One region of the Solibacillus sp. FSL W7-1472 genome, then DNA from elsewhere that is predicted to be linked to it. Evidence: riboswitches for the same ligand, from Rfam matches in the RefSeq annotation. Region 1 holds a riboswitch; each other region holds the start of a gene.

Region 1 (7,744 bases):
ACAAGCTTATTTCGAATGACAATCCCTTTAAAATAAGCAGCGAGCCCCTTTTCTTTTGCCGGCTGCATCGTTACAAAATAGAGCAGCATCCCCATTCGCGCTATAAAAGGAATAAAGATTAAATATGGCACAATCGCCAATTGCCCATACGTCAACATTTCATAAATAACGCCGATTTTTAATACAAGTAAACCAAAAACACTAAGTACCCCAAATGCGCCTGTTCGCGGATCATCTAATATCTCCAGCCGTTTCTCTTTTTCTCCATAGGAAAAGAACGCATCGCTCATATCGATCCAGCCGTCTAAATGCAGTCCACCTGTCAGAACGATGAATCCGATCACAATCAAAATCGCCAACAGCAACTCTGAAACCTCACTATAGCGAGATAGTATAAATACACCACTACTAATGATGGACCCGATAAGTAAACCGACAATCGGTAAAAATCCATACATCCATGTAACAGACTTGGCATTCATATCCAGCTGTTTTTTTATCGGCACTGCCGAAAAAAATTGCCAAGCTAACAAAAAACCGCTCAAACTATTTTTCAACTTGGTTCCTCCTTACTTCCAACGCTGTACAAGCTGAAATTGTACTTCATATGCTTCATCACTATTTTGGACAATCCATTGATGAAGCTCACCTAACAATTTGCGATACAAATTTACCTCATCATACTGTGATGGCAGTTCATCCAGCACTTCATTTGATACAACTATTATTGTAGCACCTTGCTTCCGCCATGTTAGCAATTGCTTTTGCAGTGATTCGATACAATTATCGATGTACTCGCTATTTTCATTTTTTTGTTCATATGTATACAGTACATTCGAAAGCCATGTTGTCACACATTCAAAAAGCACAACATCATTATTTGAAAGCTGCTCGATCGTAAAAGGAATCTGTACTTGCATTTCCACTGTGTTCCAATGGGCGTTCTGATTTTCGCGGTCTTGCTGATGGCGGATAATTCGTTTTTCCATTTCCTCATCAAAGGATACACCTGTCGCGACATAGTAGAGCGTCTTTTCTTCACCTAACTGCCTAGCAAATTTTTCTGCAAAAGCACTTTTGCCGCTGCGCACACCACCGGTTATAAAAATCAATCGTATCCCCCCTTATATTTATCAATTACGCCGAGGCGTAATTGCGTCCGTATTCGGCTTTGCGCTGAAGCGCAAAGAATTCATCGCCGAAGTCGTGACATCCGCCGGAAGCCAATTAATTTCATTCAGCGATATCCGCTGAATGAAGTTAATTGAAAAAGACATGCCTAAACTTAGGCATGTCCTTCTATTCTATACTTATTTAAATAGTTCCGGGTATACTGATTGTGCCATAATTTCAACGGCTTCACCAATACGCGGTCCAGGACGGGACATAATATCTCCATCGACCAGATAAACTGCCTTTTCTGAAACTGCCTGTATTTTATCCCAACCTGTGCGTCCTAGAATCTCGTCAACTGCATTTTCCATATAGGTTGCCGGTGTAATAATAATTTCAGGATTACGAGTAATGACATCTTCTTCCGTCACACTAATCCAGCTCGTCTGATCAGCAAAAATATTTTCAACATTGGCGTGATCCATTATTTCCTGCTGGAACGTACTGCTGCCGGTAGTCCAAAGATCCGGAGCTGGCGAAACTTCATAATATGCTTTTTTCTTCGTATCAATTGTCGCTGTTTTTTCTTGTACTGTTTTGATTTGTGCTTTAATGTCGGCTACAATTTCTTCGCCTTTTTCTTTTACATCCATTACTTCGGACAGTTGGATAATATCCGTATAAACATCATCAAATGTCGCAGCCGAAGCAATTACAAATACTTTCAAACCTGCATCTTCCAATTGGGCAATTTGTGCTTCCTCCCCAATTGTATAGGCAACTACGACATCCGGATCCAATTCCAGAATTCGCTCTGCATCGATGACAGTAGAAGTCGACACACGTTCAATTTTTTGTGCGGCTTCCGGATATGTATCATATTCTGTTGCCCCGATAATTTGTTCACCGACACCCAGCTCAAACAAAATTTCTGTATTGCTAGGCTGCAGGGAAATAATCGTTTCCGGTACTTCATCGAATGTTACTTCAACACCACGATCATCAACAACTGTATACGGTACACCTTCACTTTTCGAACCGGCCTGCTCTTCTTTTTTCACATCATTTTCAGACTTTTCATCATTTGATCCGCATGCTGCTAATAAGAATGTTGCCGCTAAAGCAACGATCCATTTGTTCTTAAATTTCATTTGTTGTAACCCCTTTTTTCTTTTTCGTCGGATAAGATTTTGAGATAAATGGAATTTCCTCTTGTTGATGCTGCTGATTCATATAGACCGCCATGACAAAAAACACATTGGCAAGCAGCCCGAGAAAATCAAACAAAATTTCATCCACTTCTCTTTCCTCGCTCACTTTATGTAATGCCCTGTAAGACTTTTTCGCCTCACTGCGGCAAATATGCAGTCTTGCTGCACTTTCGATTCCTTGTGGCAGTACAAACTGCTGAATCGCTTCTCCAACTTCACTTACATAAAAATCGTATCGATCGCTTAGCCATTGCAAATCCTCAAATGTAATGGCTAATTTACCTCTTACCGAACCATTGACATGATAAGCTAACGGTTGGATTCTCCTCAAATCTTCCAAAACGAGCTGACCGGAAGCATCATCAACTAACGTCGGAAAGACTGTACCGATTCGCGTTGTTAAAGAATCGGTGCGGATTTCATAGTCGACGCAGCATGATTTTTCCCTCATAAACGGATAACAGGAAAAACGGATATCCTTTTTCATAAAATTCTCCTCACTTCAAGTAGTGCCTCACGAAATTACGAGTGTACGAAAAAAAGCCACCCAAGAAAATGGATGGCTTCAAAAATCAAAAAAGAGTGCTGCAAAAGGATGCTCATTCGATCAGTGACTGCCGTACATTCTCTTTAATTCCGAAGAGGGATGTTACGATAAGAAAAAGATTGGTCTCCTGGCTCTGCGTTTCACTTTACTCATAAGTACCTTCCCGCTATATTAGCAGTGGTCTCACACTTATTTTCATCAACGCTTACAGTTACGGAAATAGCTTCGGATTTACACCGAATTCCCATTTATGCATAATGCATCTTTTTCCTGCAAATTTATTCAATTTGTCTTAATCACTTTAGCATATTAACAGAAATATGCAATGGAAATTTACAAACAATCCGGACATTTGCCATAAATCTCAAATTTGTGTGCTTCTACAGCATAACCCGGCAGCTTTTCACCGAGCATTTCCATCGGGCAAACAGACAGTTCCTTTACATTCCCGCAATCACGGCAAATAAAATGGTGGTGATGATGATCCGACTCACAATGCATACGGAAGTTACGCTCACCGTTTAATTCTGTTTCTTCTAGAATATCAAGCTCCACGAAAGTAGCGAGGTTACGGTAAATTGTATCGAAACTCATCCCAGGGAAATCTTTTTTCAATACTGATAACAAATCACGGGCAGTCAAATATTTGTCTGTAGCTGCAAACATACCCAAAATCAACTCTCGTTTATCCGTCTTTTTATAGCCATTATCCTTTAATATTTCCCACGCGCGCGCTGCATTCACAGTATCTCTTCCCCTTCCGATTTAATTGTGAATTTCAAAACAAGCTTTTTGATTAAAATTACTAATAGCAAGATCAAAATAGATGTGACAACAATTGTTCCACCCGGTGCCAAGTTCAGGTAAAATGCAGAAATGAGTCCGATTACTACTGCCAGCTCTCCAAATACAATCGCTAAAATAATCGCCTCTTTAAAACCGCGAGCTAAACGCATCGCTGCAGCTACCGGCAATGTCATTAAGCTTGAAACAAGCAAAATCCCGACAATACGCATACTTGCTGCGATAACGAGTGCGACAACGATCATGAACAATAAATGAATCCATTTCGCAGGTAAACCGCTCGCTTTCGCATATTCCTCATCGAATGACAATACGAAAAGCTCTTTAAAAAATAAAACTAAAAATAATACAACTACGACTGCAATTGCCAGCACAACATATAGATCCTGACGTGATACAGCCGATACAGAGCCAAATAAATAGCTCATTAAATCGGTATTAAATCCGCTTGCAAGTGATATTAAAATGGCACTCACACCGATTCCGCCCGACATAATAATTGGTATTGCAAGTTCTTCATAATGTTTATATAGTCGGCGTAATCGTTCAATTAAGATCGAACCACTTACAGATGCGATAATCCCTAAATAAATCGGATTCAGCAAAGCCAGCGCTGCAAACGATTGGCTCAAGTACAGGCTCCCGGCAATCCCCGCCAGTGTTACATGCGACAGTGCATCCGCAATTAGCGATAAACGTCTTACTACGATAAATACACCAAGCAATGGTGCAATTACTCCAATAACAAGCCCTGAGAAAAAGGCATTTTGCAAAAATTCATAGTTTAATATAGCTTCTATCATAACGGCCTGCTCCTCTTAGTGAATCTTTCGAACAGAGTGGCCGTTCCAGCTAGCAATCTGTTCTTCCGAAATCGTATCAAAATCATTTTTGTACCCGTGGAAATGAATCGACTGATTTAAGCACGCTACATGACTGACACGATCCGAAACCGTGTCCACATCATGTGTAACTAAAATCATCGTCATATTGTGATGCTTATTTAAATGTGCGAGCATATCATAGAATGCCTGCACATTTTCTCGGTCAATTCCGACTGTCGGTTCATCCAAAATAAGAAGCTTCGGATCGGATACTAAAGCACGTGCAATGAACACACGCTGCTGCTGCCCGCCGGAAAGCTGTCCAATATTCCGTTTTAGAAATTTATCCATGCCGACATCTTTTAAAGCACTTTTCACTAAAATATCCGCATCTTTTGGATAGCGTTTAAACAGCCCTACCTTTTGCGATAAACCACTTTTCACGACTTCTTCGACCGTTGCAGGAAACCCCGAGTTAAAGGCATTGGATTTTTGAGAAACATAGCCAATCCATTCGCGGTGTTTAAAATGGCTTGCTTGTTCGCCAAATAATTTAATTTCCCCTGACATAGGCTTTAACAGTCCTAAAATCAATTTCAAAAGTGTCGATTTACCGGAGCCGTTTTGCCCAATTAATGCTAAAAAATCGCCTTCATTGACACGTAGTGAAATATTTTTCAATGCTTGTGTGTATTCATATTGAAAGGAAACATCCTTCAATTCTATCAATGGTTTTTTCATTTCGTTCGCTTCTTTCTAATTCAAAATCATTACGATTTACATCAAGTTAGTATAATGCAGTTTTTTGTTTATGTAAAGGGATTAAGGTTGAACTTCAATCAGTGGGGATTTTTTTCATCCCCCACTGAAAGTTAGTTTAACCAATCGGGCTTTTACGGGTAGTTGACCTCCCGCCTATCCTTTTCGATCTGATTAGGTTTAGAGGCGGGAGTCTTGGCTCTGCCGCTACGCTTTAGAGGCAGATGAATTATTACCCGTTAATGCGGGATAAACTTGAAAGGATGAAGATAATTCAAATGCTACAATGGCTTGATAACTTAAAAGGAATGAATGACAGGCAACTGCAGGATTTCGCCAAACAGCAGGGACTTGAATTGAGCATAGAAGAAGTTCAGAAGCTGCAAAAAATTCTGAAGCATGCCAATATCAGCTGGGCTCTTACCGGCGTTCCAAAAGAAGTTTTAAAAAAAATTCAGAAGCTGCTTGGGGATAGACGTTATAAAAAATTAATGAAGTTAGTCGGTTTGTAATTTAAACGGTTTTTCAGAACACATTTTTTTGTAATGCTCCGTAAATTATTTTCCAAACTTATAAAAACAAAAATCAGCCGCAACACGGCTGATTTTTTTGTCTTATTATTTTCCCATTACTTTAAATGCCTTATCCAGCATTCTTACCTACACATACATCGAGTGCCAGTTCAATGGCCGCTGTTAAATCACGCATTGACCAGCCCGGAATCCGGCCGTGTTCGATCGCCAGCTCGAATGATGCAGGTATATGAATAAATCCTGCAGCTCGGATTGCTTCATTCTTTGCAGCGTAGTACAAACCTTCATACATAATATTATTACATAAATATGTTCCGGCAGAATTGGATATTGCTGTCGGATAACCTGCAGAATTTAAACGGTGGACAATTTTACGGATCGGCAATGTCGACAAATACGCAACATCCCCATCTTCTTTGATCGGTGCATCCTCAAATGCATTCCCTGCATTGTCCTTTTCCCCATCTTTTACATTCAATGCAACACGTTCCGGAGAAATTTTCGTAATGCCCGCCGCTAAGCCTAATGAAACGATAATCGTCGGCTTTACTTCTTCGACCAGTGCCAAAAACTGTTCCGGTGCTTTTGCAAAATCGACAGACAATACATGGCCAACAATTTCATACTGACCGATTGATTTTCCGTTCAGTGCCTGTACCACTTCCATTGTAGGGTTGATCGGATTTGATAAAAACGGTTCAAATCCTGTTAAAAGTAATTTCTCCATCTGTCTTGCCCCTCTATAAGTTTTTTACAAGCGCTGCCATTGTACGGTCAATATATACATTTCCACTTGATTTATTTTCCAGTAGGATCGAGAAGATATATTGTTTTCCGCTTTGGCCTTTCATATAACCTGATAATGTATATACATTCGGGATATAGCCTGTTTTTGCATAAATTCTATTTTGCAAAGCACTGTTTGTTAAACGGCTTTTTAATGTACCGCCGACCATGCGATCTTTATTGCCGGCGACTGGCAACGAATCAAAAAATGTACCGAAATAAGATTCTTTTTGAACTTTGTACAATAACTGCGAAAGTCCGTTTGACGTTACACGGTTTGAATTGGACAATCCAGAACCATCTGCAAAACGCCAGTTGTTCACAGGAATATCCAATGAAGCACTGTACTTTTTCAGTAACGTGGCACCTTTGTTCGTACTGCCTTCACCTAGCTGCTGCTTACCCATTGCCTTTACAAGAATATCGGCAATACTGTTGTTGCTCAGTTTCATAAATGCCGGGAAAATGGCTGCCAACGTGCGTGATTCATTCGTGTAAAGCAATGTTGCCTTTTGCGGAACTTTTCCTAATTCCACTTTCGAACTCTTCACAAATTTTAAACCTGTCCCTTGCAGCGTCTGCTTAATTGCCTGCATTGTGTTTTTCGACGGGTCCTGCAATGTTACCCATTCCTTCTTACTGCTCCCTTGTGGCAGGTTTCCGGAAATGATAATACGGTTTGTATTGTAGGCACGCTTGATTGTGATTGTATTACGACTTCCTTTACTAACTGTTTTTGCTTGGTTGGAAATGACCATACCGCTTAAATTCGGTTCAATCGAATAGCTCGGTTTTGCTCCAACTTTACCAGGCTTTGCAGTAATAATGACTGTACTCGCATCAAAGTCATTGTTTTGTGACATCGTAATCGCAGCAGTACGCGCACCGAAGTAATACGTCTCATCCGACTTTAGAACACCCGGTGGCAATGTACTGCCGGTAAATGCTGTATCATCACCGATTAAATGACCATTGATTGTACGAATGCCAATGCGCTTCAATTCTTTTGCAAACTCTAAAAAGTCATCTTTTTTTAATGTCGGATCGCCACTGCCTTTTATGTAAACATTTCCATTTAATGTATCGTTGACAATAATTCCATCGATATATAAATTTGTTTTAAAACGATAGTCCTCGCCTAAAATCGACAATGCTGCAGCACCGGAA
Region 2 (7,744 bases), 650 kb from region 1:
CCACATTCTACACATGCATACAGATCAAGCATTTGCTTTTGCGTGAAATCGTGAATTTTTCCGACTCCAAGCGGCGGCATACTTTCTTCATCTTCCGCTTCTTCCAATGCAGCAAAATCGATTGGACGTAATGTGCCAATACGGTCTTGACGGTTGTAATAAACGTTGAAAATCGACGTAATTAAGTGGAAGTGCTTACCTTGCGGGATATAAACAAGGAATGCTAATAACGCCAACAAGTGTGCCCACCACATAACGAAGAACAAGACAGCAGCAATCGTCGGATTCATCCACTGGAATACCCAGGCAATTGCAGATGCTACTGGTTCAGAACCTGTTAAACTATGTTCCTGCCATATTAAATAAAAGCCGTTGCCAAATAATGTAGCAAACATCAGGATTGCTAAAAACATATACACTAAGCCATTTTTAAAACCTTGCTTTAAACGCGCAAGCTTTTCCATATAACGACGGTAAAATGCAACCGCAACTGCGATTAAAATTGTTAGTACAACTAACTCCTGTGTAAATGTAAATACCGGATACAGGCCGCCGAGCGGTAAATGTGAACCTGGCGCCAGACCTTTCCAGATTAAATCGATTGCTCCGAACTGAACCATTAAAAATCCATAGAAAAACAGAACGTGTACAAGACCCATCTTTTTATCTTTTAATAGTTTTGACTGGCCGAATACTTTCTCGACAATATCCGACATACGTTCAGAAAATTTGTGATTGAACTCTTCTTTGCGACCAAGCTGAATGTAGTCATAACGTGTTTTCAGCAAATATGCGAATAACCCCAGCGCATAAAGTAACACGGCGAAAAATGCAATCCAGTTAATGATTAAAAATGTATTCATCCTTTTCCCCCCTAGAATACGAAGCTTTAAACCCCTTTGTTTATCTCATACACCCCGATAAACTATTTTTCCATATTAAACTATAAACCCATTGTAATAATGAATGAGCATTCAGTCAACAGATTTCGTCATTTATTCTGAAAATTAAATCAAAATATAAAAAATGCTAGTTAGACGATTTTACCGTCTTAACTAGCATTTTTCGTTTATTTAAATACGTCGCCACTACGAATATATTCGACATCCTGAATCGATAATCGATAGTTTACAACACGTGCTGCAGCAAATAAATAATCCGATAATCGGTTTAAATATTTTTGTACAACTGGTGAAACATCTTCAATTTCTTTCATTAAAGATACAGTTTCGCGTTCCGCACGGCGGGCAACTGTTCGAGCGATATGCAGAGTAGCTGCTGCAGGTGCTCCCCCTGGTAAAATGAAACGTTTTAATGGTGGAGCTTCTTCGGAAAGTGCATCGATACGGTTTTCCAAAACAGTGATCGGTTCTTCGGTAAGTTTGTAATGGCGTTCTTTCATTACATTTGCCAAGTCCCCGCCTCCATCAAACAATTCATGTTGAATGGCTGTTAAGTCGTCAATCAAATCCTTGAACTTTTCTTGCTCCAATTCACTGACAGCTTTACCGATAAATGAATTCAGCTCATCAATTGTCCCGTATGCTTCAACACGCAGATGGTCTTTATCAACACGTCCTCCAATAATGCTCGTCTTTCCTGTATCGCCTTGCTTTGTATATAATTTCATCCATCATCACCCTTTCGATTTAGTATTCTAGAATTTTTGAAAATTTCCTTCAAGTATATCGACACTCTTTTTCCATGCGTACGCTTTTTCTTTTAAGGTTTTTCATTTATTATTATGCTGTTTATATTTCTTAATCGCCTCGATCGTCACTTCAAAAACGGCCCGGCCGATCAGTTTGCCGATTTCTGTAATAGGTCCGGCATACGGCATTTCTTCACCTTGTTGGGTAGCGGCAATTAATAAACTGTCCGTTGCGGTGCTTGTTGCTATCGTATTTGTTACTGCATCTTTTATTTGCTGATCTGCCAATGCTTTCGTTTTGGCTTCTGTTGCCGTAATCATCGCCTGAATAAATGCTTCATCTGTCAGCTTACCATTAATGATTACCCATGTATTAATCGTACCGATATGTGGCTCTTCTTCGCGCAAATATGTTTTTGTAACGTCAACACTGTTGCCTACCCCTGCTGTTACCATGACAAGGATTTCTGCATTATTTTTCGAAAAATGACGAATTGCCGCGCAGCTTGTTTCCACGGCTGTCAGCATGACGACCGTATTTGTTGGAGAAAACTTGCGCTCTTTCAAAAAATGCTCCGTTTCCTCTTTCACATTATAAATATCGTATTCAGGAGCAATGGAACGGTTGAGTAATGTGTCATACCAGCCTATGCCGGCATTATGAACAGCTGATGAAATTACTTTTAGCGGTGCCTGTGCCTGATATTCGATATAGTCTTTAGTTATTTGAAACTTGTTGATATGGATTGCCGCAGCTTTTCTTTCCATTTCATTCGTTGGCAGCATCGTAATTTGCGGTTTTGGCAGTTCCGGATGGGGATATGTCGCAATTCGAGCCTGATACACATCGGCAATCTGCTCTTGCAGCACGACTTCATGCGGTTCGCCATACGCCCGTACTTCACCATTTTCCAATAGCAGCAGCTCATCACAATAAAGCGATGCCAAGTTAATATCATGGAAAATCGAGACAACTGTCAGCCCATGCACCTCAACTTGCATCCGAATCATATCCAAAATCTGCTTTTGATGCGCGATATCCAAATGGTTTGTCGGTTCATCCAATAGAAGCAGCTCCGAATTTTGTGCAAGTGCCTGTGCAATAAATACCCTTTGCTGCTCGCCGCCGGATAAAAACTCCAAGTATTGATTTTTATATTGCGAAACACCTGTGCTTTCCATCGCCCGCTGTACCGTCGTTTCATCTTCTTCCGTCCAAGATGAAAAAAAACCGCTCTGATGAGGGTAGCGTCCTAACGAAACCGCATCATATACACTGTTTGTAAATGCGCTTGCATTTAATTGGGGGAGTACGGCCATCTTTTTCGCTAATTGCTTGTTATCATAGCTTTTAAGCGGTTTCTCTTCAATGAAAATTTCGCCTGTTTCACATTTCAGCACACCACTGATCATCTTCAGTAATGTCGATTTTCCACTGCCGTTTGGACCAAGAATCCCGAGAATTCTTCCTTTTTCCACGTGAAACGTCATATTTTTCACAACTGTTTTCCCACCGTAACCGCCGGATAGATTATTTACTTTTAACATTATGCAACAACCTTTCTACGTTGCTTGAAGAAGATATAGGCAAAGACAGGTGCTCCAATAAAGGAAGTAATAACACCAATCGGCAGTTCAATAGGGGAAATAATTGTACGTGATACTAAGTCACAAATGACGAGCAGGCTTGCACCGTTCAAAAACGACAATGTCAATAAATGTCGATGGTCTGCTCCGATTAGCAGGCGAATCATATGCGGTACTACTAATCCGACAAATCCAATTGTCCCGGATGCAGCAACAGCCGCTCCTGTTAGAATGGAACCACCCGCCAATATCATATACTTGCTGCGCTTAACATTTACCCCTAAATACTGGGCACGCTCTTCTCCATAAATCATCGCATTCAATTCACGGCGAGTCAGCCAAATAATTGCTGTACCAAGCACCATAAATGGCAGAACCATCCGGACATATGGCCACCCTCGCATCGATACACTTCCTAGAAGCCAGCCGATGATTTCTCGTAGCTGTTCACCAGTAAGTGCGACCATTAAGGAAATACAGGACCCTAAAAACGAGCTGAAAATAATTCCCGTCAAAATCAGCGTCTCCATTTTCATCGAGCGGTCAACAAGTCTGGCAAATGTCAGGACGATGATCATCGTACATGCAGCTCCAGCCATACTGAATACCGGCAAAGTGAATACACCGAGCACCGGTATGGAAATGCCTAAAAAGATTGTCATTACCGCACCTACCGAGGCCCCTGATGAAATACCTAATGTGTATGGATCTGCCAAAGGGTTTTTAAGCAACCCTTGGAATGCTGCCCCCGCAATTGCTAAAGAAGCCCCGATTAATGCGGCTAAAATGACGCGTGGCATTCGGATTTTCCACAAAATACTGTATGCAACCGGATCTGTTGTTTTATCCCACAATGTCGAAAACGGAATATTAACTGACCCGAACGAAATGCCAATCCATATACTGCTTAAAAGCAATCCAATCGATAGTACATAGGCGATTGAATATTTTTTATTCATTGAATACCTCTGGATAAATTGCTTCCCCAATTGATTCAATACCTTCTACAATACGCGGACCTTGTCGACTTGTCGTATCGCTATCGACTAATTTCACATTGGCGTTTTTCACAGCATCCATTTCTGCATATGCATCATTTTCCTCGATTGCTGCCAAGTCGTTTTCATATGTTACTAAAATGATATCCGGATTGCTCTTTACAAATTGCTCCGAGCTGTACTGCGGCCACCCGAGTTCCGGAACGGCATTTTCTACATTTAATATATCAAGCATTTCACTAATGAACGTCTCCTGTCCAGCAACATATAGTTGCGGATTTGTCCCAACAACAACAAATACGGACTTCTCTTCCAGGTCGGCTACTTTCACTTCAATTTCTTCAATCCCCTCTTTAATGGAGATGATCATTTCTTCTGCTTCTTTTTCTTTATTCGTCAAATTGCCAATTTGTTCAATTGTTTCATATGTTTCTTCAAATGTTTTCGCATCTTTTACAACAAATACAGGAATTCCTACTGATTCAAGCTGAGCAATCGCCTGTTCATTGAAGCTGTACAATCCCGATTCATGTGCGACAACTAAGTCGGGCTGCAGGCTAATTATTTGTTCTAGATTAAATTCCATGCCGCCAACTGATTCTTTAGATAATGCTTCTTCAGGATATGTATCATTGTCGTTCACAGCAATAATTTCATCGTTTAACCCTAGTCCGAATAAAATTTCCGTATTGGATGGAGCCAATGTAATAATGCGCTCTGGTGCTTTTTCAAGCGTGATTTCTTTGTCCAAGGCATCTTTTATAGTTACCGGGAATTGTGCTGCTTCAGTTATTTCTGTATTGTCTTTTGCTGATTGTTCATCTGTTGCTTTTTCCGAGTTGCATGCCGCCAATGTTAATGTAAGTAATGCTGCGGAAGATAGCAGTTGCCATTTTTTCAAAATAATAACCTCCAAAATTTCGTTGTATAATTTTCTACAAAAATAAAAAGCTTCCTACTAAAATTGAAGGAAGCTTTACGTATGCAAATAAAATTCAATGGAAAAAGAATTTATCCGCCACATCCTATCCTCGTAGGTTTATTTTAGGGCATTATAAAGGCAGGTCTCCTGGCTTATGCATAACGTTGATAAGCGCCTTCCCGAAAGTTTTTCAGTGGCATACTGCTCTCAACTAGCATTTACAGTGGCGGGACCGCATCGGAATTGCACCGATTTCCCTTTTACTCCTTACTCTATCAGTGAGCAAGAACCTTTATCGTCCATATAAAATTAATAGCTCTATTATAGCTGATATTCATAAAAATGTGTGCTCAATCGCCAAAGTTTCAGATAATTCTTCTTATTTCGCTGAAATTACGAATAAAAGAACTGCTTCCCCCTTTGCTTTTAAGCTTTTTCAATTGCCGTTTCAGCTAAACGTTTAATCGTAATGTCATCCATTGGCGGATTGTGCAGACCTGCACGGACATCACGGTAATAGCGTTGAAGCGGATTTGATCTTTGCAGGCTTTTTGCCCCAACAAGACGCATCGCTTTATCGACAACTTCAATTGCTGTATTTGTCACTACATGTTTCGCAATATTGATTTCATTGACTAGTGTCGCCTTTTTAATCGGGTCATTATATAGTCCCGCAACTCCGTAAAGCGTAAAGCGCGCTCTCGTCAACGCCAAATCCATTTCGCCAATCAGCGTTTGTACATTTGGCAGCTGGGCAATCGTTCCTTGAATACTGTTGGGGGAATGGCTATTCGCAAAATTAACTGCGTAATCGCGTGCAGCCTGGGCAATGCCTAAATAGGTTGCCGGGATAAGCAGCAACCAGCCGTTCAGTTTAAATCCGGTTGAATAATTCGGTAATTCCACTAAGTTTGTTTTATCAACTCGTACATTATCGAGCACTAAATCATCGCTTCCCGTACCACGCATTGATGCAACATCCCATGTATTTTCGACCGATACCCCTTCAGCCGTTTTCGGAACGAGGAAAAATCCTAGCTGTCCCTCATCTTCAATCCATGCCGAAACTAAAAAATAGTCGAGGTCCGGTGCACCGCTCGTATAGTTTTTACGTCCATTAATTACATAATAATCCCCATCACGTTTTGCTGAAGTTCCCGGACGTCCGCCACGTACTGGACTTCCCATCGCAAACTCGCTTACCGCACGATTGACTGTCGCGCCATTTGCAACCTGTTCACCAAACCAGTCGAGCTTTTGTTCATCCCAGTAACGATTTTCGAAAATCTCGCCTACATTTTGAATTGTCCACGAAACAGCCAGCCCGGTGCTTCCGCAATAGCTCGCCAATGTTTCCTGCAGTAATAGCGCATCATAGACTGTGAAGCCATCCCCGCCATATTCCTTTGGCAGCGTTATTTTTGTATAGCCGATTTCGCGCAGCTTCCGGAAATTTTCAAATGGAAATGTTGCTTGTTCATCTGTTTGCTGAGCATTTACTATCACGCTCTGTGATATTGTTTCTAGCTTTTTCAGCCATTGTTGCTGCTCGTCGGTTTGAATAAATAATTCCTTGCTCATGGAAAGCACCACCTCATATTTATTGTCCTGTATATAGAAGTCAAATTTAATAGTACGTTTCGAGAAATTACAAGTCAATAGATATCCCCAGTTCCTTTATAGGGATTACACTAGATGCGTTTCCCTGTTTTGTAATTGGAAGGTTTGCTGGCGGAATTGGAACAAATTACGGAAAAAGGAGAACTGATTCAACTTAATGTGGAAGATAGCACCTCAAAAGGAGAACTGTTGCTCTCGAAACGTAAAACGAATCACGCTTAAAGTAGAAATCTCACAATCCTCAAAGAAAAAACACCCTATTTTCGTATACAGAAAATAGAGTGCTTTAAATAGTTGAATTACATTTTTTCAGGTGCGCTTACGCCGATTAGTTTCAGTGCATTCGCCAATGTTGTTTTTACTGCTGTGATTAATGCTAAACGAGCTTCTGTCAGCTCTTTGTTATCCTGGTTCAATACTTTTTCTGCATTGTAGAAGCTATGGAATGCAGCTGCCAAGTCTTGAATATAGTTTGCGATACGGTGTGGTGTGCGGTGTTTTGCTGCATCTGCCACAATTTGCGGGAATGCGCCGACTTTTTTCAGTACATCTTCTTCTTTTTCTGCTACTAGCAAGTTCAGGTTTTCCAATGAAGCTTCGAAACCTTGCTCGTTAGCTGCACGTAAAATCGATGAAATACGCGCATGTGCATACTGTGCATAATATACTGGGTTTTCGTTCGATTGTGATACCGCTAAGTCTAAATCGAAGTCCATATGTGAATCCCCTGCCGTTTTAACGAAGAAATAACGTACAGCATCCAAGCCTACTTCTTCTACTAACTCACGCATCGTTACAGCATTACCTGTACGCTTACTCATTTTGAATTTCTCACCGTTTTTGTATAGCTGAACCATTTGGATAATATCTACTTCCAATGTGCCGCGGTCATAGCCAAGTGCTTCGATTGCCGCTTTCATACGTGGAATATAGCCGTGGTGGTCAGCACCCCAAATATTGATCAGT
Region 3 (7,744 bases), 380 kb from region 1:
GCTTCTCCAACAGGGACGGGCAGTCCTGCTTTTGTTACACGACCAACACCGATTCCTCCATCTAAGTGAACACCGCTTTTCTCTATAAAACGAACCGTACTTTGAATGCGTGCTTTATGTGTCGCATCCGGATCATCACCGGCATCCTTAATCGTTTCACACATCACTTCATTGTCCTTTACTGCAAAAGATGCCACCGTAAATGTTGCATCTTTTCCTACAGGTAAATGAATTGTTACATGTTCAGGAACTTCTCCGGTCACAAGTGCGTACAAGGCAGCCTTTGTCATCGCAGTTGCACAAGCTCCCGTTGTATAGCCGTGACGCATTTCCGACGGATCTTTTTTATTTCGTTTCTTTTGCTCGTTCATCTGCCATGATTGAGATGGCATTTAATGCTGCGACGGTTACAGTACTGCCACCTTTTCTTCCTACATTCGTAATAAACGGAATTCCTTCTAAAATCGCTAATTCCGCTTTCGATTCTGCTGCCGAAACGAACCCAACAGGCATCCCGATAATTAAATCCGGCTTTGCAAGACCTTCTTTAATCAGGCGAATTAATTCAAGTAAAGCTGTCGGGGCATTCCCAATTGCATAAATCCCGCCTTCTTGTAGTTGAGTCGCCTTTTGCATCGAAATAATCGCACGAGTTGTTCCAAGTTTTTTTGCTTCGATCGATACATCTTCATCTGCGATATAACAATGTAAATCCCCGCCATGTTTTTGGAATCGTTTGCGCCCTGAACCACTTTCAATCATCTGAACATCAGCTACAACATGACGTCCTGCTAAGATGGACTGAATGCCCGCTTCAATCGCATCATCCGTAAAAATCATGCTGCGTCCCAATTCGAAGTCTGCAGAAGCATGGATAACGCGGCGAACGACAAGCCATTGTTCGTCTGTAAAAGAATGTTCGCCCATTTCTTCTTTAATGATCGCAAAACTGTAATCATAAATTTTGTCCGGGTCTACTGTTAGTGGTACGAAGTCTGTATTAAAATTCATATTTGCCATTATTATTTGCCTCCTAATTTTTCAAACACTTTCTCGAATGAAGTGCATAAGTTTTCATATTGTATTTTTGGTCTTTTAATTAAGATGACTGGAATACCAATTTCAAGAGCCGCATCCATCTTTTCGTCTACTGAACCGACTTTCCCGCTTTCCTTTGTAATAATAAGTGTTGTGCTGAATTGTTCGTAAAGCGCTTTATTCAGTTCTTTTGAAAACGGGCCTTGGATTGCGATAATATCACGCTGCTTCACCCCAAGGTCATCGCATTTCTCCATATTCTCTTTATTTGGCAGCATCCGGCAGACAAGACGAATATTTTCGTTATGTAATAATTGTTCCGTAAAAACGGCAAGCGTTTTACTGCCTGTCGTCAGCATAATTGTTCCTGAATGTGCGGATGCAGCAATTGCCGCTTCTGTATACGTTTCCACTTCCGTAACAAGCGGATGTACATAACTTTGCTGCGGACGTTCATATCGAATATAGGGAATACCCGTTAAATTTGCAGCGGCCATCGCTGTTTTGGAAGCCTCTTCCGCATATGGATGACTGGCATCGATAACCGTTGTTACCCGCCGTTCTTCAATTAGTTCCTTCATTTGCTGTTCTCTTAAACGACCGACATGGTACGGAACATTCGCTTCCTGTAGACTCGCTGCAGCAGATTCCGTCACGACAGTCGCCACCAATTCTTGTCCCGCTTGCATTAATTGAACCGCCAGCTCTCTTGCATCACTTGTTCCAGCTAAAAATAAAATCATCATTTCACCTAATCTCCACAAGGGGCCTCTTCCACTTTAATTTTGCATGACATATCAACATAATTGAAATTCAGGATTTTTTTTACACGTTTAAAATATTTGAAAAAACGTTCATTCGGATGTCCATTTTCTTTATAGTCCGCAACGATTTCTGTTAGTAAAGGAATCAATTTTTCGGGATCGATCCCTTCAAGGACAGGTTGTGCTGCATGTGCTGTTCGTCCAACTGGTTTGGAACCGATAAACAAATCAAACTTTTTCTTGCGGTAAACAATGCCGATATCATCAAAAACCGCGCGATAACATGCCATTCCGCAACCGTTAAAACCGACATGTAGTTCTTTCGGCATTTTAATGCCACCAAGTGTTTCCATAATCTCTTCAGCATATGGAATGGATTCGGCTTTTTCGCCGTAACAGAAATCACACGCCTTGACGATTACTACGTCGCCGACAGGTTGAACAAGTAAACCCGTTTTTTCTACCGTTTCTACGATTCTTTGAGGTGAATCAGTTGGTACCTTCAATAAGAGACGGTGATCAGGCGTATACTCCATCGTACCCCGTTCTCCTACAACCTCTGCCATTGTAATCATTTGTGCAGGTGTAATCATTTTATTGGCAACACCTGGTGATACAGCAAACTCAAATATGGATTCCACTTCTTGCTGCACTAAAAAAGGATTTTCTTCAACTTTTACTGCTGACGTTTCTTTATGTACGAGCGCTAATGCTTCATTTGCAAGCTGTAATGCGGTTGTTTTAATTGCTGCTGGTTCAACTATTTTTTTCTCTATAGCTTCAATTTTTTCATACCCGGTCTTTGCTTCACCCGTTTCCTGATCCAACGCCCAAGGTTCCGCTTCTTTTTTCAAACGTTGGTGCGGTTTTAATAGTTGCTTTTCTTCTCCTAACGTATATTTACGCTGATAACCACGCGGTGTAATGATTTTATTATCGTAGTAAAATGTTGAGGAATTCCCCACGACGACCGTTGTCAGCATTCCGATATCATGTTCGAGCATTTCTTCTAGTGTTGTTAACACAATGTCCTGCGTATCCCGATAGGCAGCTTTTACTAATCCGACAGGTGTATCAGGTGAACGATACTTAAGCAGTATTCGTTGCGCTTCCACAATTTGCCTTGTCCGTCTGCCGGATTTAGGATTGTAAAACGCAACGACAAAGTCTGCCATTGCCGCTGCCTCAATCCGTTTTTCGATGACCGTCCATGGTGTTAAATGGTCACTTAAACTAATTGTGCAGGAATCATGCATAACAGGAGCGCCAAGTAAACTTGCACAGGAGTTAATCGCTGATATACCCGGAACGACTTCTACTTCAATCCCTTCTTTTGCAGTCCATCCCTTTTCAATTAATACTTCATATACGAGGCCCGCCATTCCGTAAACACCTGCATCACCACTGGAAATAACAGCAACTATATGGCCGGCTTCAGCCTGTTTTACAGCTTCTTGCGCACGTGAAACTTCTTCAGTCATTCCCGTACTGACAATGGTTTTCGCCGTTACTAAGTGCTCAATCAGTTCAACATACGTTTTGTAGCCCATAATGTGATCACTTTGCTGTAGTGCATCGACTGCACGTTTTGTTATATGTTCCCGATCTCCAGGTCCGAACCCTACAACAAAGATCTTTCCTTTTTGCATGTAAACACCCTCCCTAGTAGAAAAATACATCTCGCACCAAATAGGACGTGATGATAATTTTTCTTATGTGGATTTCATTAAAAACTAGTATTGCTTATCCACTAAGAAATAAAAAAGCCCGCACCTCTCGTTAGAAAGAGGTACGGGCATGTGAAATTAATACTAAAAAAGTATAGAAAAACACAAAAACAATTACTTGTTTCGCCTATACTTCTCCCTCCGAAAAGTAAGTATCGTTTAAATAAGCAGGTTTCCTGGCTTAAGCTTCCTTTTACTTTCACATCTTCCCATCTTTACGACAGTGATTCATTGTGATTTCATCAGCTATTACAGTAGCGGGGGCTGCATTAGTCTTTCACTAATTTCCCTTTTACCTTACAAAATTCTGTAAGCACTTATTTAAATTGCAAATTATTAAATTATTATAAAAATAACATAGTCTATTAAAAAATGATAGAACAATTATTATGATATCTGTTTTTTTCAGTGAAGATAAAGCATTGTTCCTTCATTATTTTTGTCCTTTGCACATTAATTCCCTATCCTAATTAACAAAGGTTGTTTATTTTCTGTTTTTCATTTTATTTATTTAATGACCCTGTTTCATCTAGTTTTTTTATATCAGTTACAGCATTTTCTATAGATGCCACAGCGATAATTTCTATATTAAGCTGCTCATCTTTTTTTACTCTCTTCGCCTCTTCTTCATTTTCTACAGGTAGAATTATATGAGAAAAACCGCTTTGTTCGGCAATCAAAGTTTTCGCTTTTATTGAACCGATCTCCTTCACATTTCCTTTGCTATCAATCGCTCCTGTTACGGCAATCGGAATATTATTGTTAACGTCACCATTTTCGATAAGAGCGCTTAATACAGTGGCAAGTCCTGCACTATCACCTTCTATATCTTCTCTTTCTAAAAATTGATTAATAGCAAAAGCGTTTTCTGGTAAATAAGCAATGACATTTTCCTTCATCGTCTCAAAATGTTTCTCCGTAGGACGTACATAACTAAGTAATTCTTCATTTTTCGAACGATACCGGATTTTATTCGTAACAACTTCCGCATCCAAAACTTCTTTATTAGTTGAAAATTCCATAGTATGAATTAAGTAGTTCAAGTCCGTTATATATGGAATCTCAATCATTTCCACTGCCAATACATTGATTCCTGAGTCTTTCACTATTTCAAAAGGCTCGTTATATGACATAAGAAAATAAGTATATTTTTCATAATCAATCAGTCGGCTTTCAAAGACAGCTAATAGGGCTAGTATATAAAAAATCCCTAAAAAAGCTGCTTTCAACTTCTTCTGGTTCCGGTAAACAAAGAATCCGAAAATTGAAATACCCAGGCCCACTATAATAAAAACAATAAATTGATAACCGTTAATCTTATCAAAATAATATGCGAGTAAGCCTGTTATGTATAAGATGAATGGCAGTATCATTAAAAAAATACGTCTCAATTTTTCAACTCCTTACTAAACAAAAGTTGGATTTCCAAAAATAATCCAATCGGCTGTTTTTGTACATTTGGTTGATTTTAATAAATGTTTTAATAATGTTGCCTCAAATTTCTTTACGTTCCATTCATACCGGTATTTTTTATGCCAATCCTCTATTTGCATGGAATGAAGTTCTTTTAACCACGTTACCAATTGCTCATCCGTCAGTCCCTTATCCAGTAATGCATCAATGACCGGTAACATGCGTTCTTCTTCCTCATCGATTAAAGCATATTCAGTATGAAGACAGCTTTTTAAACTTTGTAATGCACTACATAATAATTTGGAATCCTTCATCAACGGATGTCTAATTGCTTCTGTTAATAAATCACTTCCATGTGCAACCGCATGTGCCCAGCCCTTCGTATTGTCGAATCCTCGGTAATCCTTCTCAAGAAATAAATAATGAATACTTCGGTGAATAGCCTCAACAACAAGTTCTTCAGGCAAACTTCTTTTTTCACGATCTATCCCTAAAATAAGGGTAATAACAAGTGCTGAAAAAGATCTCGTAAATACATCATCAGAAGGATTGCTCTGTGTAATATTTAAATAAAGGTGCTCATCATCCGAACATGTTTTTAATATTAAAACTAATTGTTCTTCAGTAAATTGCTCATTCAGAATTAATTCGCAAAATCCCCGATAAATTAAGTTGTCACGTAAATAGCCATCCGGATTTCCAATATTTTTTAGCATGAACTGGATTAATTCGTTAAAATCAATTAAATCCAGATTAATCGACTTTTTTACAATTCCTTCTAATTGTTCTTTCATCATATTTTATTGCTCCATTTCAAAAAGCTTCTTTAATGGATCAGGAATTTTCGCAACTCTTTTCTTTTCTAAATTGAAAAAGCATCCTGATTGTTTTCCGATGCAATGGATATGCTTTTCCGTTGTAATTTCCAGCTCCATTTCCCAACTTGATTGCCCGATTTTTACCATCCAGCAACGTCCGACCGGTTTATCGAAAATTGTTAAAGGGGCTTTGTATTCAATCTCTGTTTTCATCAAAATCGGGGAGATTTGCACTGCCATCATTTCCGCCAATGAGTAATGCTCATTTAAAAAAGCCATCCGTAAATCCTCAAACCATCTTACATATACAATATTACTTACAATGCCCATTGCATCGATATCATAGGCGTTTATTTGAATCGGTTGTTCTGCTAATAATGTTTTCACAATATTTGTCCCCCTTAATTTCTCTCTTCATAACGAACCATAGACCAAAAACCGATATCCTCAAATCCAATCCGCTTATAAATGCGTCCGGCAGCCGGATTATCATAAAACAGACAGATTGATTTTCCTTCAGCGAGCAGGTCACGACAAAGCTTTAACATACAGTGCGTGGCATACCCTTTTTTTCCGTAACCTGGTCTCGTTCCGACGCCTACAATCATTGCAGACTGGGAATTTTCTGCAGTGGTAGATGCTGAAGAGACCATCACACCCTGTTCGTCACGAATAATATAAGTACGCCCCGTTTTAAATTTTTCCGCGCGTTCTCTTCCTTCAATACTAAAGGTACCCGTTGAAAATTCCGGAATCGATTTGAGCATTTCAATATTTTCTTCGTATTCAATTGGCTGTAAATACGTCACATTTGAAAAATCCAAATCAGATGTGAGAACGGTCAATTCTGTACATTTTGCATAATACGTTTCGCTGTCCCGACGAATACCGCGGTCAATCCATTTCTTTAATGGAGCGACTAAATGTTGGAGTCCCGAAATTTCTATCTGTCCTTGATTTCCGTTAATTATTTTGGCAAATCCCTCGGTATCATAGTTTCCTTCACTGTACGGGATATAGTTTTGATCATAGCGCAGTAAAATCGCTTTTAGCTGATCACCTTCAAATTGCCCCCATAAATCCTGGATATCCGATTCCATCCCATACGCTTCAATATCACCGATGATAAATAAATTTTCTGCCGGCTTTTTATGTACAAGTGCCAATGTAGTTTCAAGGTCTTCGTTTGTTAACTTTCGAATCATTATATTTGCCTCCTATATAGTACGTTTACGAGCTTTTACGATAAAGGTTGTTGGAAAGTTGCTTGCTTTATGTAGAGAATAATATTTTTCGGAATACGGAATTTCTTCACCTTTTGCATGTACCGGAATATCACTTTCAATAATTTCTACAAGTTCAAAGCCTGCTTTTAAAAGTGCATTTATAAATGTCGCCATTTTATATTTCGGTATTTGCATTGGCGCATCTTCCCCTTTAAATGTCGTTGTTTCGATATATCCTTCACGCTGGTAGGAATCCGTTAAACTAAACTGATGATCACGGCATTTGATTTGATTATAGAAAGGGTGTTCCCAGCTGAAAATAAATTCGCCTCCTTCTTTTAAGTAGCTGTAAACTAACTTAAACGTTGCCGGAAGATCACTTGACCAGCCAATCGCATAAATGGAATACACTAAATCAAAATAATTTTTCGGCAGACCGATTTCTTCTTCCATTGGAGCCGTAAATAAGCTTGCCTCAATGCCGTATAACGTTTTCTGTGCCAGGTCCATTTGGGCACTCGAAAAATCAACACCCCAAAGCTCCTTTGCACCATTGTTATTCATATATAAAAGAGAATGACCGCTCCCAAATCCAACTTCCAGCACTGTTTTGCCGGCAACACTTCCGATTAAATTCAGTTCCTCTTCGGTTTGTGCTAATGGTCCATAGCTTGGCAACGCATCTCCTCCAGCAAAATGCTTTGCTACTATATCCCAGCTTTTTTTATTGTTTTCGATAATTGTATTCAAAAAAGTCA
Region 4 (7,744 bases), 850 kb from region 1:
CTACAGTGTTATGGCCCCTGTTAATAAATTGAGTTTGGGTTGCAATATCGAATACATTATATGTACACATTGTGGATTTATCATTGAGGGCTATGTCGTAAAGCCCGAGAAATTTAAAGGAACATTTTAATTTAGACTTCCACTTACTAAAAGCCCATTGCATCCTGCAATGGGCCTCTCATTTTCTATATTATAAAAAATTACATCTTCCAACTACCTCTGCTTTTACTGAATAATATGCTTTTTGTATCTCCTTTGCATCCGTTGGATATGTCGCCATCAATTCATCACGCAACTCTTTAAGCTTTTTTGTATAACTTCCTGTAAAGCCATTCATTATAGCCGTCAAAAACACGGGGCTGTAATTTGTTTTCATTTGATTCATAGTAACCGCCCCTTCATTAATTCAACTGTTTTAGTCGCTCTTTTGCGGCCACCATATTTTTTAATGATGCAATCGTCTCTTGTTCCGTACGAGTTTTCAGGCCACAATCGGGATTGATCCAAAATTGTTCTTTTGCGATTACTTTTTTACCTTTTTCAATAATGGCTGCCATTTCTTCCACAGTTGGAATACGCGGGCTATGAATATCATATACACCTAAACCAATTCCTAGTTTGTATGGTGTTTCTTTTAGTACTTTTATGAGTTCTCCGTGGCTTCGTGATGTTTCAATTGAAATCACATCCGCATCCAATGATTCTATTACATCTATAAAATCGTTGAATTCACAATAACACATATGTGTATGAATCTGGGTCGTTTCACGCACACCGCTTGTCGCTAATTTAAACGCATTTACACTTGCATCGATATAAGCCTTATGCAGACTTTTACGGATCGGCAAGCCTTCTTTCAATGCAGGTTCATCTACTTGAATAATATTGATTCCCGCATTTTCAAGTGCTCTTACTTCTTCTCTTAGTGCCAGGCCGATTTGATAAGCAACTTCTGAGCGCGCTAAATCATTTCTTACAAATGACCAGTTCAATATTGTAACGGGTCCCGTCAACATCCCTTTGACCGGTTTTTCCGTAAGTGATTGTGCCGCACTTACTTCCTTTACTGTCATCGGTTCTATCCATTCAACATCTCCGTATATAATTGGGGGTTTTACACAACGTGATCCGTATGAAACTACCCATCCATTTGTCGTAAAAGCAAAGCCATTTAATTTTTCACCAAAAAATTCCACCATGTCAGTTCGCTCGAATTCACCATGAACAAGGACATCAAGGCCAAGTTGCTCCTGAATGGTAATCCAACGTGCGGTTTCATTCGCGTTGAATGCTTCATACTCTGTTGTTGTAATTTCCCCTTTTCGCCATAATCTACGGTTTTTCTTAACTTGTGCGGATTGCGGGAAACTCCCGATTGTTGTTGTCGGATAGTCTGGTAACTGTAAAAAGGCACGTTGTAGCTTACTACGCTTGCCGTAGTTATCAGTTCGTTTAAATGCTTCCGGTGTTAATGCGTTTACTTGTGCATGTACTGCTTTCTTTTTTCTTGATTCATGCAGTGCCAATGTTCGGATTGCTTTTTCGCTATCTAAAAAAGCCTGGATATGAAGAACTTCCTGCTGAAGTATTTTCCCTTTGATCATTTGCAATTCCGTTATTTTTTCATTAGCAAATGCCAAAGCATTTAGCAGCTCTGGTACAATCCCGTTTTCTCCTGCTGTTGTAACTGGCACATGCTGAAGACTGCACGATGTTTGTAAATGGATTGGTGAAAATGGTACATAGGAACGTATTTCCGCTACTAGTGCCAACTGCTTCTGCAACTCGGCTCTCCATATGTCCCGACCATTAATAATACCTGCATATAGAACTTTATCTTTTGGGAAACCAAACTTCTTTAACGCTGCTAGATTTTCATTTTTCCCATGAACAAAGTCCAGTCCAAAGCCATCTACAGGCAAATTAATCATTGTTTCATAGTTGGATAACGCTTCAAAATAAGTTGTGCAGATCGATTCAACTGTCAGTCCTTTTAATATTTGATGATAGAAATGTTGAACTAATGCGATATCTTCGGACGTAAGGTCTTTTGTAAGGCTTGGTTCTTCAAGCTGGATCGATGTTGCGCCACTTGCTTCCAATGACTGAAGCAACTCTTTATACACCTTTACCAGCTGCTGAATATAGTGTTGTTTTTGTTCTTGGCCTACACCTTTCGTCAGTTTATAAAATGTAAATGGACCGATAATAGTCACACGAGGGGTCATGCCGAATGCTTCGATTGCCTCCTGAATATATTGCGCGTAAACATTGTGTTGCAATGTCAGTTGCTGCCCTTCGTATTCCGGGACAATGTAGTGATAATTCGTGTTGAACCATTTCGTCATTTCACAAGCCACCACATTTTCAGCCCCGCGCGCCATTGCAAAATACGCTGTTAACTGATGCTTCAAGGAAAGACGGTCGTATCTAGATGGAATCATATTAAACATAATGGCTAAATCAAGCATACGGTCATAGTATGTAAAATCTCCTACCGTTAAAACATCCAGCCCTAAATTCTGCTGTTGATGGAGTTGGGCAAGTCGTAAGTTTTTCATTTCCTGTTCATAGGATTCCAAAGACAATTGTTCTTTCCAAAACGCCTCTGTTATACGTTTCCATTCACGATTTTGTCCAATATACGGATAGCCAATTACTGCTGTTTTCATAAACAATTCCTCCTTAAATTTGTTACATAAAAACCAAAACCCCTCTTTCAAAATGAAAGAGGGGTGTGAATGTTTAAGAGATTGACAATAAAAACCTTTGCATAATCAAAGGAGTTCTGTCTCACTTTCGCACAAAATCACCACCTATTTCCACGTAGGTATTGGCGTGTACTAGTTTCCGGCAGGTCTCCTGGCTCATCATCAACGTTCTTGTGACCCTTCCCATCAATAGACAGTGGTTGAATATCACGAACTCCGATTTACAGTTGCGGGACAGCACCAGACTTTCACTGGTTTCCCTTTTAAGCTTGTTCTCACAAGCACCGTAACTTACACAGTATGTAATTTCGTATACTATATCATAGAATTCTAGTTTTGAAAATTCTTTTTATTTTGCGACCATATTAAAGATATGCGGGGTTGAAATAATTTCAGTGGATGCTGTGTGCTTTTTATTAGAAGAAATTTGTTTATTTTAGCACTTCTGGTCTTCCGTCAATATTTCGGACAAACGTTAAGAGACTTTTTTTGCTACCGCCCTTCGGTTGCTCTGCTTTTCATCCCTCCATGCCCAGACCTGGGCATGGAGGGATGAAAACCCTGTAAGAGAACTTTATGAGGCATTTTGACAAACGGGCTCCTGTTGATTTCTCTCAAATTGGTTTGGTGATAAATAACCGATTGTTGAATGACGTCGTCGTTCATTGTAAAAGTTTACGATATATGACTCCACGCTCTTTCTTGCTTCTTTTTTGGATTCGAAACGGTGACGATAGATCCATTCTTTTTTGATTGTGGCGTGGAAGGATTCAATACACGCATTGTCATAGGGATCTCCTTTACGACTCATGCTAATTTTAATCCCATGTTCTTTTAAAGTTCTTGTATAGCTTGTGGCACAATATTGTGCACCTCGATCTGAATGATGAACTAATCCTTTTTCGGGTTTTCGAACTGCTAAAGCATGCTTCAAGGCTTGATCTACTAATGTTTCTTCCATATGATCTGCGATGGCCCAGCCGACGATTTTACGAGAATATAAATCCATGATTGACGCAAGATACACCCACCCCTCCAGTGTTCGGATATAAGTTATATCTGCGACCCATACTTTATTTTTCTCTTTTACTTGAAATTGGCGTTTGACTAGATTCGGATAAATAAATTGATGGTGATTGGAATCCGTTGTTCGTTGAACAGTTTTCGGGATTACGGCACTTAACCCAAGGTTTCGCATCATATTCGCAATTTTCTTTTGCGAACAGACATACCCTAAACTCGCTAAGTCTTGCGCAATTCGAGGGCTACCGTATGTACCAAAACTCCTCGCATACGATCGATGAATCTGATGGGCAATTTCTGTATCACGTACTTCTTTTTCCGATAAGGGCTGTATCTGTTTTTTACGCCAATCATAATAACCGCTTTTTGAAACCATCAATACTTTACACATCATCGCAATGCCAAAGTCGTTTTTATGCTTTTCAATGAATGCATAAATCACTCGGGGTTTTTCGCGAAGATGTGCATAGCCTTTTTTAGAATTTCATTCTCTTCTTCCAAATCACGTAACTTCTTATCAAACGCTGCCTGCAACTTATCTACTTCGCTAGAAGTAAAGTAACGTGTGACATCCTGATTTTTCGATTCACGATAATCTTTAATCCATTTATGGATCGTTGAAGATCCAATTTCAAACTTAAATGCCAGATCTGAAACTTTTGCGCCATCTTCTAAAACAGACTTTAAAATGTATTCTTTTGTTTGTGTGTCTAATCGTTTACGAGTTTGTTTTTCTTTCATCGGTTCCACGTCCTTTTTTAGATATCTTAATCTTAAAGTGTCTCTTAAGACGTGTCCATTTTTTATACTAACCTCACTTCTGCGGATGATTTTAGAAAAGTTGACATACTTATTAGCTAATCTGGAACTGATATTAGCATATCCTGCTCCTTTATTAGAAAATCAGCAACTTATTAGAAAATCGGTGGATTTATTAGCACATTTTTATATTTATTAGAAAAGCCCGCAGTAAACTCCATAAAAAAACTTGCTTAAAAAGCAGCTACACTTTTTTCGCAAGTTAATCTTTCATTTCACTATTACTTTAGACGTTCGTCAATGAGTGCTTCCATATCACTCGCAATCGTTTCATATGGAACACCATCTTCGCCAGTGCCATAGCCTGAATAGTTTTTCACGGCGATTCCTTTTTCATCCACTAGGAAAAATGTATCGGCATGGATAACTTGATCGTTCCCTTCAATCGACTGGACAGGTGTTTTAAATGAGTTTCTGCCAAACTGCTCAATAAATTTTTGATCGTATCCTGTCAGCATATGCCATTTTGATTCATCTACTGGTGTATGGCGCGATAAATATTCTGTCAAACGCGCCGGTGTGTCGTAGTCCGGATCAACGGAAAACGCGACAATTTTATAATCTTCCAGCCCTTTTTTCTCGAGATGATCCTGGACACGGGTCATATTCATTGTCATTGGTGAGCAAATTGTTGTACAGCTTGTGAAGATGAACATTGCAAGCCATGGTTCCCCTTTTAGGCTGTCCAGTGTCACTTCATTGTTCCGGTGATCGGTCATCGTAAACTCGCTAATTTCAAAGTTGGTCGTCGGTTTAAACTGATAATTGCTGCATGCTGTAAGTACAGTTGCTGCCAAGAGCATAAGTGCGAATACTATGTTTTTCGTTTTCATTTCTCTCTCTCCACTCTTTGAACATTACTCTCATCTTACCCAATATTTAGTATATTCTCAATAGTTATTGGAAGAAAGGACGTGTGTCAACATTGTGAAGAGTTTCTCACGCTCTATCTGCAGGATGATGTAATGATACGAGTGCTGTATGAATCGCTTCAAGTTTTGTTTCTATCCGATACAGTAAATAAAAAGATATAAAGATCGGAAACGTTACTTCCTGAAGAATGGCAATCCACTGGTCCATTATAATCCCTCCATTTTTATTTAAAGAAGCCGGCAAAGCATCACACTTCGCCGGCCTTGCTATTAGCTGATCAGTTCAATTGCTGTTACATTACGCTCAACAATACGCGCAGATTTTTTTACATTGAACAAAAATCCGTCTTTCGAAAATACCGCCTGATCAATAATTGTTTGCATCGCTGCATTCACTTCAGCCTCAGTTAAATTCGGCTTCGGATCACTTATATTGATCGTCATCGTGCTTCCTGCAATGTTGGCAAATGTTAATTGTAAAACTTGTGCCATAAGCTCTCCTCCTTTTCTTTACTACACTTAATTAAGCTGTAATCGTTTCTTTCTGCGTTTTCACAGATTCGATATAATCGTAATCTGTTAAGCCGACGATTGTTGTCCCAACTGTGTACAGCTGCTGGGCTGTTGCGTTTCTTTCCAAGTTACGGAATGTGGAACTTTTAATCATTGGCTCATTAAATTCATCAAGCCCTGTCTGATAATAAACTGTCAACGTCGCAGATAAAAATCCAAATTCATTCATGTTTCTCACCTCCTTGCCCTATATATGTCATGATTTACAGAAAAAAGGGACAATGACGATGAAAAAAATTACAAAAACTTATATAATAGACAATAATGAGGTTTATCACCAATAGATTAGTAGAAGAAATTTCGTAGACAATATTAAGTAATGAGGTGAACATTGTGGGCTTAGATGGCTGGTTTTTATGGTTTATTTTATTTTGGGTTGTAGTATTGATTTCGCTTATGGGGATTGGCGGCTTTTTTATGTTCCGCAAGTTTTTGAAGGCCCTGCCGAAACAGGATGGTAAATCGGATTTAGATTGGCAAAACATATACTTAGATAAAACAATTCATCTATGGGGTGAAGATGAAAAACAATTACTTACCGAGCTTGTCAGTCCTGTACCAGAGTTATTCCGGCAAGTTGCCAAAGAAAAGATTGCCGGTAAAATCGGTGAAATCGCCCTGAATGAACGTGCCACAAAAATCGACTTGGACTTAATTATTCGTGGCTATATTATCGCTTCGCCAAAGCGCGACCATAAGTTTTTACGTAAAAAGCTCGATGAAATGAGAATTGATACGACGAATTATGATCATTTATTTGAGACGTAAAACGAAAAAGACTGTCTTTAAAAGTATAAAACTTTTAGAGACAGTCTTTTTTATGCGACAATATGCGATTTTTCAAGCTTCTTATATTTAATAAGCATACCGATTCGCCACGGTAAAATCATAGAGAAAGCCAAGATAAAGAACATACCGGCCAGTTCACCGACATCAAATGTATCGGCAAATATTAATTTCAAAATAATACGTAGTACAAGTAATCCCACTAATATGAATGGAAATGCTTTAGATTGCTTCATATAAATTGCGCCGTCTCGCACTTCAAACTTCGACGTTAAGATTAATACAGATGAAAATAACAAGCCTAGTGCGGCCGCTTCTACTATTTGAATTGGCGCTACACGAAATTCCTCAAAAATAAACATCAGTGCACCTGTTGACATCGCAAAAGGCGGGATGAGTATTTTTTTTGTGGATACCGGCTTTTTTTGTGCACGTAGTCTTATGAACATTACGAATGAGCCCATTAAGACTGCCATAATCGTCGAACCAATTAATAAATAGTGAGAAGGTATACTGTCAAACATCATATTCCTCCTCTTGCATGAACGAGTGTAAAGATCTGGTATATACGAATCATGCACCCTTTTTCCCTTATATTACTTCCCTTAGTATAGCACGGTCTTATTAAGCAGGGAACTGTCAGAATCCTTTAAAACCATCGAAAATCGGCAAGAGAAGATTAATAATATACGTCAATCCGTCAAAGAACAATAAAATTCCGACCGCAATCATAATATAGCCGCCAACTACTATGATTTTTTGGCTATGTGTGCGAATCCAGTTCATTCGTGAAATGAAGAATGACAATGTAAAGAATGGGATAGCAAAGCCTAAGTAGTATGCTAGCATATACCACATTGCCGAGTCAGGATTCGTTCCACCAAGGGTAATAATCGCTGCCAGTATTGGTCCTGTACAAGGAGTCCATCCCGCTGCAAAAGCAAGACCGATCAGCACCGA

The links. A riboswitch is a leader RNA that binds a small molecule or an ion and turns the genes downstream of it on or off. The one in region 1 is predicted to bind cobalamin.
Region 2: another riboswitch for cobalamin. It lies ahead of MKY07_RS02770 (ABC transporter substrate-binding protein); the one in region 1 lies ahead of MKY07_RS05750 (hypothetical protein).
Region 3: another riboswitch for cobalamin. It lies ahead of cobJ (precorrin-3B C(17)-methyltransferase); the one in region 1 lies ahead of MKY07_RS05750 (hypothetical protein).
Region 4: another riboswitch for cobalamin. It lies ahead of metE (5-methyltetrahydropteroyltriglutamate--homocysteine S-methyltransferase); the one in region 1 lies ahead of MKY07_RS05750 (hypothetical protein).

The regions. Positions count from the first base shown of each region.
Region 1 covers NZ_CP150208.1:1,198,047-1,205,790, reverse strand. Annotated here, with positions in the region: gene cobS (adenosylcobinamide-GDP ribazoletransferase) at 1-557, opposite strand, end outside; gene MKY07_RS05760 (bifunctional adenosylcobinamide kinase/adenosylcobinamide-phosphate guanylyltransferase) at 570-1,112, opposite strand; gene MKY07_RS05755 (ABC transporter substrate-binding protein) at 1,311-2,264, opposite strand; gene MKY07_RS05750 (hypothetical protein) at 2,254-2,811, opposite strand; cobalamin riboswitch at 2,971-3,153, opposite strand; gene MKY07_RS05745 (Fur family transcriptional regulator) at 3,205-3,615, opposite strand; gene MKY07_RS05740 (metal ABC transporter permease) at 3,612-4,478, opposite strand; gene MKY07_RS05735 (metal ABC transporter ATP-binding protein) at 4,494-5,240, opposite strand; gene MKY07_RS05730 (hypothetical protein) at 5,537-5,770, shown strand; gene MKY07_RS05725 (pyroglutamyl-peptidase I) at 5,901-6,518, opposite strand; gene dacB (D-alanyl-D-alanine carboxypeptidase/D-alanyl-D-alanine-endopeptidase) at 6,532-7,744, opposite strand, start outside.
Region 2 covers NZ_CP150208.1:551,052-558,795, reverse strand. Annotated here, with positions in the region: gene MKY07_RS02790 ((Fe-S)-binding protein) at 1-863, opposite strand, end outside; gene MKY07_RS02785 (cob(I)yrinic acid a,c-diamide adenosyltransferase) at 1,070-1,630, opposite strand; gene MKY07_RS02780 (adenosylcobinamide amidohydrolase) at 1,733-3,199, opposite strand; gene MKY07_RS02775 (iron ABC transporter permease) at 3,199-4,197, opposite strand; gene MKY07_RS02770 (ABC transporter substrate-binding protein) at 4,190-5,137, opposite strand; cobalamin riboswitch at 5,278-5,467, opposite strand; gene MKY07_RS02765 (acyl-CoA dehydrogenase family protein) at 5,585-6,739, opposite strand; gene argS (arginine--tRNA ligase) at 7,078-7,744, opposite strand, start outside.
Region 3 covers NZ_CP150208.1:1,580,860-1,588,603, reverse strand. Annotated here, with positions in the region: gene MKY07_RS07710 (cobalt-precorrin-5B (C(1))-methyltransferase) at 1-371, opposite strand, end outside; gene MKY07_RS07705 (precorrin-8X methylmutase) at 346-1,020, opposite strand; gene cobK (precorrin-6A reductase) at 1,023-1,781, opposite strand; gene cobJ (precorrin-3B C(17)-methyltransferase) at 1,790-3,451, opposite strand; cobalamin riboswitch at 3,678-3,865, opposite strand; gene MKY07_RS07690 (S16 family serine protease) at 4,033-4,920, opposite strand; gene MKY07_RS07685 (DUF2785 domain-containing protein) at 4,936-5,739, opposite strand; gene MKY07_RS07680 (thioesterase family protein) at 5,743-6,147, opposite strand; gene MKY07_RS07675 (GNAT family N-acetyltransferase) at 6,162-6,965, opposite strand; gene MKY07_RS07670 (class I SAM-dependent methyltransferase) at 6,978-7,744, opposite strand, start outside.
Region 4 covers NZ_CP150208.1:2,051,233-2,058,976, forward strand. Annotated here, with positions in the region: gene MKY07_RS10090 (hypothetical protein) at 191-385, opposite strand; gene metE (5-methyltetrahydropteroyltriglutamate--homocysteine S-methyltransferase) at 402-2,672, opposite strand; cobalamin riboswitch at 2,835-3,015, opposite strand; gene MKY07_RS10100 (IS3 family transposase) at 3,286-4,176, opposite strand; gene MKY07_RS10105 (transposase) at 4,173-4,475, opposite strand; gene MKY07_RS10110 (SCO family protein) at 4,775-5,386, opposite strand; gene MKY07_RS10115 (YvrJ family protein) at 5,493-5,633, opposite strand; gene MKY07_RS10120 (DUF2922 domain-containing protein) at 5,696-5,917, opposite strand; gene MKY07_RS10125 (DUF1659 domain-containing protein) at 5,949-6,167, opposite strand; gene MKY07_RS10130 (DUF2621 domain-containing protein) at 6,323-6,766, shown strand; gene MKY07_RS10135 (cytochrome c biogenesis protein CcdC) at 6,817-7,308, opposite strand; gene MKY07_RS10140 (cytochrome c biogenesis protein CcdA) at 7,424-7,744, opposite strand, start outside.